One region of the Solidesulfovibrio carbinoliphilus subsp. oakridgensis genome, then DNA from elsewhere that is predicted to be linked to it. Evidence: predicted binding sites of a transcription regulator. Region 1 holds the regulator's gene; the other holds the start of a gene.
What was found. Region 1 encodes sigma-54, which starts transcription at its own class of promoters, with help from an activator protein. Its sites were predicted from a motif close to CTGGCACGGNNNNTGCTT; they were not measured.

Region 1 (5,494 bases):
TACGTCAATTCCGAGGAAGTGACCCGCCAGAACGCGGCGTCCACCTTCGCCGGCATCGACGGCATCCTGGTGCCGGGCGGCTTCGGCTCGCGCGGGGTCGAGGGCAAGATTACGGCCATCGAATACGCCCGGGAAAAGGGCGTGCCCTTTTTCGGCATCTGCCTTGGCATGCAGTGCGCGGTCATCGAATACGCCCGGAACGTCCTGGGGCTTTCCGGCGCCAATTCCGAGGAATTCGACCTGACCACGCCGCACCCGGTCATCTACCTCATGCGCGAATGGTTCGACTGCCGCACCCAGAAGACCGAGTACCGGGACCCGTCGAGCGACAAGGGAGGGACCATGCGCCTGGGAGCCTACCCCTGCCGGGTCAAGCCGGAAACCCAGGCCGCCGCGGCCTACGCCGCCGAGGAGATTTCCGAGCGCCACCGCCACCGCTACGAATTCAACAAGACCTACGCTCCCTCGTTTGAAGAGGGCGGGATGGTCTTAAGCGGCCTGTCGCCGGACGGCGAGCTGGTCGAGATCGTGGAACTGCCGGACCATCCGTGGTTCCTCGGCTGCCAGTTCCACCCGGAGTTCAAGAGCAGCCCCATGCGTCCGCATCCGCTCTTTCGGGAATTCGTGAAGGCGGCCAAGCGGTACAAGGGCTAGCACGACGTTCGCTGAAAAGCAGGGGCATAGTTTTTAGAAAAAAATAAATATTCTAATTTGTTGTTCTCAAAATTCGTATGCGCGGATTTCGAGAACGCGGCATGAGCGGACGGCGTCGCCTCGGGTCGTCCCGCCGGGGCCGGGCGGCGCGAGGAGGCGGGTGGTATGGCGCAGGATGCGAAGCTGGCCGCGACGCGGGCCAGGGACGTGGCCTTGCTCGTCCTTGACGTGGACGGCGTCCTGACCGACGGCGGCCTCTATGTCGACGCCCACGGCGGCATCGCCAAACGGTTTCACGCCCACGACGGCCTCGGCATCAAGGCCGCCCAGATGGCGGGCTTGCAAGTGGCGGTCATAAGCGGCCTCGACAGTCCGGCCGTGGCCGCCCGCATCAAGGAACTGGGCATTGGCGAGTACCATCCCGGCCACCACCACAAGGTTCCGATCCTGACCGGCATCCTCGGGCGGCTGGGGCTTTCCCCCGGCCAGGCCGCCTACCTCGGCGACGACTGGGTGGACGCCGGCCCCATGGGTCTGGTCGGCCTGCCCATGGCCGTGGCCGACGCCCAGCCGGAAATCATGGACCTGGCCCTGTGGGTGGCCAGCCGTCCCGGCGGGCACGGGGCGGTGCGCGAGGCCATCCGGTTCCTGCTTCAGGCCAGCGGCCGTCTCGAAGCGGCCTACGCCTGGTTCCTCCCGGAAGGGTAAGCCGTGCCGATTGCCACGATCCTTCGATTGTGGCATGCTTTTTGTTGAGCGGGCGGGGCGTCGGCCTTGCCCCCGCTTTTCGCACCAACATCCAAAGGACCTCGCACGGCGGTAGACATGGCCCTGGAACTGCGACAGCAGCTCAAACTCTCCCAGCAGCTGGTGATGACTCCCCAACTGCAGCAAGCCATCAAACTCCTGCAGCTCTCCCGGCTCGAGCTGCTGGAGAGCGTGCAGCAGGAGCTTTTGGAAAACCCCCTTCTGGAGGAATCGATCGAGGAGGACCGCCAACCGGAGCGGACCATGGCCGAGGACAACCTGGGGCCGACCGGGAATTCCAGCGACGCGGCCATGGAAAAGGAACTCCTCAAAAACGCCGAATGGGACGACTATCTCGGCGATTTCGCCAGCACCGGCCGCCAGTCCCAATCCCGGGAGTCGGAGATGCCCGAGGAGGGCATGGCCTTTGACGCCAGGCTCGCCTCCAAACCCTCCCTCGAAGGGCACCTCGGCTGGCAGATGCGCCTGTCGAATTTCACGGCCAAGGAACTGGAGATCGGGGAGAGTATCGTCGGCAGCCTCAATTCCTCGGGCTACCTGCGGGCTTCCCTCGAAGAACTGGCCCAGATGGCCGGAGCCTCGGTGCCCGAAGTGGAGACCGTGCTCCACCGGCTCCAGCGGTTCGACCCCGTGGGCGTGGCCGCCCGGACCCCGAGCGAATGCCTGCTCACCCAGATCGAGGTCTACGGCTACGAGGACACCATCCTCATCGAGCTTGTGCGCGACCACCTCGAAGACCTGGAGAAGAAACGCTACAAGCCGCTGGCCAAAAAATTTCATATCACCATGGAAAAACTCAAGGAATACCTTGAGCTGATCCAGACCCTCAATCCCATGCCCGGAGCCAGCTACGGCTCGGGCGATCCCATTTTCGTGAGCCCGGACGCCTTTGTGTACAAATACGGCGGCGAATTCGTGATTATTTTAAACGAAGAGGGCATGCCGCGGCTCAACGTCAACACGACCTACATGGCGGAGATCAATCCGAAAAACGACAAGGACAAGGATTATCTCCAGGACAAGATGCGCTCGGCCATGTGGCTGATGAAAAGCCTCTACCAGCGGCAGCGGACCCTGTACAAGGTCCTTGAGAGCATCGTGAAGTTCCAGCGGGAATTCTTCGAGGAGGGGGTCACGCGGTTGCGGCCGTTGATCCTCAAGGATGTGGCCGACGACATCAGCATGCACGAATCGACCGTCAGCCGCATCACGTCCAACAAGTACGTGGCCACGCCCCATGGCATTTTCGAGCTCAAGTTCTTTTTCAACAGCTCCCTTGACCTCGACGACGGCGGCACGGTCGGCTCGGAATCGGTCAAGGCCATGATCAAGCGGATTATTTCCGGGGAGAATGCCAAAAAGCCTATCAGCGACGAGGCCATTGCTGATATGCTCAAAGACGAGTTGCAGATCAACATCGCCCGGCGCACCGTGGCCAAATACCGCACGGCCATGGGCATTGAATCCTCGTCCAAGCGCAAGGAAATTTTCTGATGCTTCGGGCCGGGCTTCCCCGGCCCAATACCACGCCATCTGGAGGATCTCATGAACATCACTTTTAATTTCAAGAACTTCGAACCTTCCGACCATTTGCGCGACTACGCTCGCAAGCGTCTGGAAAAGCTTGCCAAATATGCTTCCGCCAATGACGCCTCCGAACTGCAGGTCAATCTGGCCGTGGAAAAGACCCGCCAGATGGCCGACGTGATCTTCGTGGCCGACAATATGCATATCTCGGCCCATGAGGTGTCCGAGGACATGTATTCCACCATCGACATGATCCTCGACAAGGTGGAAGCGCAGGCCAAGAAGTTCCGTGAGAAGCAAAAGGACCGCCGCCGCCAGTCGACCGAGACCGTGCGCATGGACGTCATCACCATCAACGCCGACAACGCCGGGGCCCGCACGCCGACCATCGTCGAGACCAACGAATACGAGCCCAAGCCCATGGCCGTGGAAGAGGCGGCCATGCAGCTTGGGACCATCAAGCACGAATTCCTGGTGTTCATCAATTCGGAAACCGAACGGCCCAACGTCATCTACCGTCTGCGCAACGGCGACTTCGGCCTGATCGATCCTGGAACGGGTGTGTAGATGCGTCTCGAGGACTATCTCCAGCCCGAATTCGTGATCGGGGAGCTCGCGGCCGAGTCCAAGTCCGAAGTGCTGGCCGAGCTGGTCGCCAAAATTGCGGCCGGCCTGCCGGGTTTTGACGCCAAACGGGCCCATCAGGTGCTCCTTGACCGGGAAAGCCTCGGCACGACCGGCATCGGCGACACCGTGGCCATCCCCCACGGCAAGATGGAGAGCCTCGAAAAGATCGTCATCGCGGTCGGCAGGAGCCTCAAGGGCGTCAACTTCGATGCGCTGGATTTCAAACCCTGCCGCATCTTTTTTCTCGTCCTTGCGCCGGAGCACGTGGCGGGCCTGCACCTGCGCATCCTGGCCCACATCTCACGGCTCCTCTCCGACGAATCGTTTCGGCACGCCTTTTTGAGCGCCGAAAACGACGCGGCCCTGTGGCAGGTTCTGACCGCCGCCGCCTGAAACGCGTAGCACCGTCTCCTTGCGCGCTTGCCGTCACACAAGCGCGCAAGGAATCGGTTAGAGCTTGAGGGCGGGGGGCAAAGACACCATGGAAGAAACGCCGACGGAACTGAAAATCGTCATTTTGACGGGGCTGTCCGGCTCGGGCAAGAGCACCGGCCTGCGGGTGTTCGAAGACCTGGGCTTTTTTTGCGTGGACGGCCTGCCGGTCGGGCTCGTGCCAAAGCTCATCAATCTTTTCGACGAAAAGGGCGGCCAGCGCTACAAGGGCCTGGCGCTTGGCATGGATGTGCGGCAAGCCGACCTCGATACGGACTGGGGCGTGACCCTGGCCCAGATCAAGGTGAAAAACGTGGCCCCGCAGATCATCTTTTTCGAGGCCGACACCCAGGAAATCATCCGCCGCTATGCCACCACGCGCCGGCCCCATCCCCTGGAAAGCGCCAACCGGGGCCTCGAGCAGGCCGTGCTCGAGGAACGGGAACGCATGACGCCCTTGCGTGAAGCGGCCGACATGGTGCTCGACACCACCCATTTCTCCATCCACGACCTGCGCCGCAAGTTGCAGGAAAAGTGGGCTTCGATCCGTACCACGCGCGGCACCCTCAAAGTCCACGTCATGAGTTTCGGCTTCAAGTACGGACCTCCCTCCGAGGCGGACATGGTCTTTGACCTGCGTTTTTTGCCCAATCCTTATTTCGTCCGGGAGCTGCGCGAGCAGACCGGCAAGGACGCCCCGGTGCGCGACTATGTCCTGGCTGCGGATCCTGGCCGGGAGTTTCTTTCCCGCCTTCAGGAATTCCTGCTCTACCTGCTGCCGCTCTATGCCCAGGAAGGGCGCTACCGCCTGACCGTCGCCTTTGGCTGCACCGGCGGACGGCACCGGTCCGTGGCCGTGGCCGAGGCCGTCTTTGACACCCTGTCCAAGGCTGGCTATAATATTTCCCTGGAACACCGGCATATCGAACGCGGCTAGGGCGTCGTTGCCGGCAGCCGGGGAAGCCGCGGCTGCGGCCTTGGGGTCCCAGGCGGAGCCGGACGAAGGACCCGGGCGGAGCCTTACAGGCGCCCGGCAACGGCGGGACGGGACGGCCGGGGCGCACCGCGCGCCCTTGGTTTTTTCCGGCTGCCCGGGGCAGGCCGGATCGGCCGGCAGCGGTGCGGCGCGTTCTGCGTGCCTGGCCCCTGTTCCGGTGCCGAGCCACTGCCGGCAACAGTGTCGTTGCGGCAAAGAACCCCTGATGTGACGCTCGCCATGGGCCTGCGCCTACGGATACACAATGACGAATGTCCAATCCCGGTCGGATGCGCCGGTCGGCGTGGTGGTGGTCACCCACACCGATTACGGGGCATGGCTTCTCAAGGCGGCGGAATTCATCCTGGGACCCCAGGAGCGCTGCCGGTGCGTCAGCGTGGACATGACCCATCCGGTGGATGAGACCCTGGTGACGCTCAAGGCCGCCATCAAGGACACCGAGCAGGGCGGGGGCGTGCTTATCCTGACCGACATGTTCGGCGGCACCCC
Region 2 (5,494 bases), 1.1 Mb from region 1:
CGCGGCGTGGACAGCCTGCAAGGGAGCCTCGAAGCCGTGGACGCCGCCGCCGCCCTGGCCCGAAACCGGTCCTGCGTGGTCTGCGTCAGCGGCGCGGTGGACGTGGTGACGGACGGGGAAAAACGCCTGGAGCTGGCCGGCGGGCATGTGATGATGACCCGGGTGACGGGCCTTGGCTGCACGGCCACGGCCCTTGTCGGCGCGTTTCTGGCGGTCAACGGCGACGCCTTTGCCGCCACGGTCCACGCCATGGCCGTCATGGCGGCCACCGGCTCCCTGGCCGCAGCCGGCGCGACCGGTCCGGGGAGCTTGGCCGTCCGGTTTCTGGACACGTTGTATTCCCTGGCCGAGGCGGACCTCCGGGCCGGGGCCCGGGTGGCGTCGTGAGCCGGCCGCGTTTGGACCTCGGCCTCTACCTGGTCACGGACCGGCCGGCGCTTTTGGGCCGCGACCTTCTGGACGTGGTGGGGCAGGCCGTGGCCGGCGGGGCGGGCCTGGTGCAGTTGCGGGAGAAGACGGCATCCACACGGGAGTTCGTGGAGCTGGCCCGGGCCGTGGCCGGCATCCTCCGGCCGCGCGGGGTGCCGCTCCTCATCAACGACCGGGTGGATGTGGCCCTGGCCGCCGGGGCGGACGGGGTGCACGTGGGCCAGGACGACATGCGCCCGGCGGACGTGCGGGCCATCCTCGGGCCGGACGCCCTCATCGGGCTGTCAGTCACGGGCGAGGCCGAGGCCCGGGCGGCCCGGGGCGAGCCCGTAGACTACCTCGGGGCCGGCCCGGTCTTCGCCACGGCCACCAAGCCCGATGCCGGCGCGGCCCAGGGCCTGGCCGGTCTTGCCGCCATGATCGCCCTGGCCGAGGTGCCGGTGGTGGCCATCGGGGCCATCACCAGCGCCAATGCCGCCTCGGTCCTCGATCAGGGCGCGGCCGGCTTGGCCGTGGTCTCGGCCATCTGCTCGGCGCCCAATCCCAGGGAAGCCGCCGCAAGACTGCGGCGGATCGTGGACGGTGTTCGTCCCGGGTGAGACGGAGGGAAGAGGCCTCCGGCGGCCGGGAGGGGGTCACCCCCTCCCGGACCCACCCGAAAGGGGGCCGTCTGCTCAACTCGCTCCGTCTTCCGCCAACGGCCGCAGCCCCTCCCGCTTCCCCAAATCCCCTTCCAGGGGGTCCGGGGGGGATGATCCCCCCCGGCCGCCGGAGGCCTCTTCTCTTCTCCTCTCACCCTCAGGCCGCCCACGAATCGGACGGGGCGAGGGAGGCGTCGATTTCCTTGACCTTGTCGAGGACGCGCTGGCGGATGGCCTTGAACGCCGTCAGTTCCTTGACGCCGTAGCGGGGCCGGGTGTGGATGAGCCCGGCCAGGTCCATGATCTCGTTGTAGAGGTAGGGCATGTAGAGCGGATCGTGCTTGATGAAGAACTGGACCTGGGACAAGAGCGTCCGGATTTCGTCCTGGTGCTTGTCCGCCTTGCGCATGAGCTTCTCCAGCCGGCGCGAGACGTTTCTGAGCGACGTGCCCCACTCGGCGGCCTTGGCCGAAAAGACCGGCCGCACCCGGGGGGCGGCCGCCCGGTCGAGGGCGTCCAGGAAGACCTCGCGGGCGATGCCGACGCTCTGGAGAAGGTCGCCGGAGAGAAGCTCGTCCGGGCCGATGTTGGCCGCGCCCTCGATGACCACGCCGCCGCCGTAGAGGTTGAAAAAGGCGGCCTTGGCGGTTTTGATGTCTTTTTCCATGTCCCGCTTGGCGGCCAGGAAGCCGTGGTGGGTGTAGATGTCCTCGCCGGCCAGGTTCTTGAGCCTGACGTCCTCATTCGGGTTGTAGGTGTGGACCCAGCCCGCGTTGTGGTGGCCGGCGGCGTGGGTGGAGGTCCCCTGCCAGGCCAGGTCCTGGCCGACCAGGACGAACCGCTCGGCCCCGGCCCAGGTCAGGAACCGCTCCAAGGTCACGCCCACGTTGCCGCCGGCGTCGAGCACCAGCTCCTGGTCCCGCAGGACAAAGGTGCCGATGCCGCCCTGGGTCCACAGCGGAATTTTCGGCCCGGGATAGCGGTCCAGGACCCCGGGCTGCATCTTGGTGGAATAGATGAACGGGATGTCGGCGGCGAAGCCGGGGTCTTGAAGATTTTCCAGGCACTTGGCCATGTCGGTGTTGAAGTCGATGGCCAGGCACAGGTCGGGCTTGAGGCCCAGGCGTTCGAGGGCCGGCAGGGTTTGGAGGGCCGAGACAAAGAGCGCTCCCCGCCGGTTTTCGGCCAGAAGCGGGGCGAAGCGCGGCAGGGACGGCCCGGCCCCGAGGATGACGCAGGTAAGTCCCCGGGCCATGCCCTCGACCCGGGCCAGGCTGCCGTCGCGCATGGCCCGGGAAAAGTTGCGCAGTTCGTTGCCGACCATGACCTCCTGCTTGTGGCGAAGCGTCGTCAGCTCCACGGACATGCTTTCGAGCTTGGCCCGCACCAGGGCCGTGGCCCGGGCGTATTCGGGGCCCATCTGCTTGCTCGGCATGTCGCTTCGCAGGTGGATGCGGGCGAAAAGGAAGCTGACGTCCAGGGAATGGATGGCCTGCTCGATGGCGGCCGGGTCCGGCGTCAGGAACTTGAGCTTGCCGTGGGCCAGAAAGGCCCGGTAATCGGTCTGGCCGAGGCAGGCCAGCAGCATCTCCGGACGGGGTTCCACCACCAGGACTTTGTGCGAATGGGGCGTGCCGGTCAGGACGTGGTTCAGGCCATAGCCGAGCGCCGTGCCGACGATGACCGTGGCCCCGCCTTCGGCCATGTCCTTGGGGCGCCAGTCCCGGTAGAGGAGCGCCGGGGGCAGGCCTTCGAAAATCCCCTGGCCGTTGTCCATGCGCCAGTCGAAGGTGCCGGCCCGGTTGAGGAAAATGCGGTCGAAGACCATGTCCGGGTCCGGGGCCGTGGCGGCCAGCCAGGCCGCCACCGGAGCCTTGGCCTCGGCCAGAGCCTTGATGTTGTCGGCAAGAAACGTGTTGATCCGCATGGCGCCGTCCTTGGGGTGGAGTGCCAAACCCAAAGCAATAATCCTGCCACTCTTGCCGGTTGGCCGTTTTTTGCCTACCACCAAGGCCAGCCGGACCGGTCCGGTTCCAATCCGCGAGGCTCCCATGATCCATGACTCCGTCCTTTCCCTGGTCGGCGCAACACCGCTCGTGCGCATGGCGCGCGTCAATCCCAACCCGGCCGTGACCCTGGCCGCCAAGATCGAGATGCGAAACCCGGGCGGATCCATCAAGGACCGGGTGGCCCTGGCCATGATCGAGGCGGCCGAGCGCGCGGGCGAGCTGACCCCGCGCCACACCATCATCGAGGCCACTTCCGGCAACACCGGCATCGGGCTGGCCATGGTCTGCGCGGTCAAGGGATACCGCTTGAAGCTCCTCATGCCGGCCTCGGCCTCGGAGGAGCGAAAGCGCATCATGCGGGCCTACGGCGCGGAAATCGTGCTGACGCCCGGCAACCTCGGCACGGACGGGGCCATCGAGGAGGCCTACCGGCTGGCCCGGGAGGAGCCGGAAAAATACGTGCTCATGGACCAGTTCAACAATCCGGCCAGCATCGAGGCCCACTACGGCAGCACGGCGGTGGAGATCTTCGAGGCCACCGGCGGGGCCGTGACCCACGTGGTGGTGGCCCTCGGCACCTCGGGCACGGCCATGGGACTGGTCAAAAAACTGAAGGAGTACGATCCGGCCGTCAAAGTGGTGGCAGTGGAGCCCCATCCGGGACACAAGATCCAGGGCCTCAAGAACATGCAGGAATCCTATCCGCCGGGTATCTTCGACAAGCACGCCCTGGACGCCATCGTGTCCGTGGAGGACGAGGAGGCTTTTTCCATGGCCCGGCGTCTGGCCCGGGAGGAGGGCCTCTTGGTCGGCATGAGCGGCGGCGCGGCCATGGCCGCGGCGGCGACCCTGGCCGCCTCCCTCGCCGAGGGGCTGGTGGTCGTCATCCTGGCCGACGGCGGAGAACGGTACCTGTCGACCACGCTTTTCGCCGTGCCCGAGAAAAAGGGCGTGGCCCTGCGCGGCCTGGGCACGGCCGAGCCGGTCTATCTCGACCCGGCCGGGGCCGTTCCCGGGCTTTTCACCTTCGGCCCGCCTTTGGCCGAACCCGGCGACCTGGACGCCTGGCGGCGGGTGGTGACCCTCGACGTGTTGCGGCGGGCCCTGTCCCGGGGGCCCGCCCGGCCGACCCTGGCCGTGGGGCTGGCGGATCTTGAGGACAGGAGCCTCGACGCCGCCCGGGCGGCCGGGCAGAAGTGCCGCGACTTCGCCGAGGCGGCCCGGACCCGGGTGGCCGGGTACGCCGGGCTCCTTGGCGTCTCGGGCGCGGTCTTTCCCCTGGCCGGCGAGGCCCTGGACGAGGCCCTGGCCCTGACGCGAAAGCTCATGGGCAAGGGGCTGGCCTACGAGAAGCTTCGAAGCGTCTATTTCGACGTGGCCCGGGACAAGGCCTACGGCCGGCTCCTTGGCACGGACATGACCAAGCTGGCGCTTGGCAAGACCGTGGACCTCTTGGCCTACGCCAAGGACAACCCCCAGGACTTCACGCTTTTAAAGCGCGTGAGCCTCAAAGACCTCAAGGCCGGGGACGCCCTGGCCACGACCTGGGGCAATGTGCGGCCGAGCTGGTTCCTCCAGATGGCCGCGGCTGCGGCCCAGGCCCTGCCGGCCGTGACCGTGGTCCTGACCGACGAGGACAAGACGTTTCCGCATCTGGAAAACCTGCGCGCCATCTGGGCGGTCGGGGCCGGGCTCGCGCCGGCGGCCTGGCTGGCCGGCGGCCGGGTCACGGGTCGGGACGGGCCCGAGGCCAAGGCCCCGGTCCTTGGCGATCTCCTGGCCCTTGGCGTCCATCCGCTGACGGTGCGGGCCTGGCTCCTTTCCATCGGCTACCACAAGCCGCTGGCCGCCGCGCCGGACGCCCTTCGCATGTGGGAGAGAAACCGGGGCCGGGTCCAGGAGCTGGCCGCCAATCTGGGGCTCATTCCCGAGGGCAGGGGGGCGGCGTCGGACGCGGTGGAGACCGAGGCGGGCGGGCTTGGCGAGGCGCTTGCCGCGGCCGTGGCCGACGACCTGTCGGTCTTCCAGTTCTGGCCCCGCCTGTTCGCCTTTTGCCGGTTCGCCAACGGCCGGCTGTCGGCCGGCCGGCTGCCCGGGGCCGACGCCGCGCGGCTCCTGCGGGCCCTCACCGAGGCGGACGCGGTGCTCGGACTCCTCGACCCCGCCCGGCTGCCCGTGCCCGGGGAGGCCTGGCCCGAGGCGGCGGCAAGGCTTGTCGCCGAGCGGACGCGGGCCCGGGAGGCCCGGGATTTCGCCCGGGCCGACGCGCTTCGGGCCGAAATCGAGGGGCTCGGCTACCGGGTGGAGGATACGGCCGAGGGCATCCGGCTCTTTCCGCTGTGCTGATCGAAGGAAGTCGAGAGAAGAGGGCGGGACTTAGCGGGGCAGGGGCGCGGCCACGAGCAGGATCCACTT

Region 2: DFW101_RS18065 (motility associated factor glycosyltransferase family protein) is a predicted target of sigma-54. The motif match lies at 3,030-3,047, and genes of this name have one in related genera.

Annotation. Positions count from the first base shown of each region.
Region 1 is NZ_CM001368.1:1,045,473-1,050,966, reverse strand. It holds gene DFW101_RS04695 (CTP synthase) at 1-654, shown strand, start outside; gene DFW101_RS04690 (KdsC family phosphatase) at 820-1,362, shown strand; gene rpoN (RNA polymerase factor sigma-54) at 1,480-2,916, shown strand; gene hpf (ribosome hibernation-promoting factor, HPF/YfiA family) at 2,968-3,516, shown strand; gene DFW101_RS04675 (PTS sugar transporter subunit IIA) at 3,517-3,969, shown strand; gene rapZ (RNase adapter RapZ) at 4,058-4,945, shown strand; gene DFW101_RS04665 (PTS sugar transporter subunit IIA) at 5,250-5,494, shown strand, end outside.
Region 2 is NZ_CM001368.1:4,085,507-4,091,000, forward strand. It holds gene thiM (hydroxyethylthiazole kinase) at 1-387, shown strand, start outside; gene thiE (thiamine phosphate synthase) at 384-1,028, shown strand; gene DFW101_RS18065 (motility associated factor glycosyltransferase family protein) at 1,228-2,997, opposite strand; gene DFW101_RS18070 (cysteine synthase) at 3,122-5,425, shown strand; gene DFW101_RS18075 (hypothetical protein) at 5,456-5,494, opposite strand, start outside.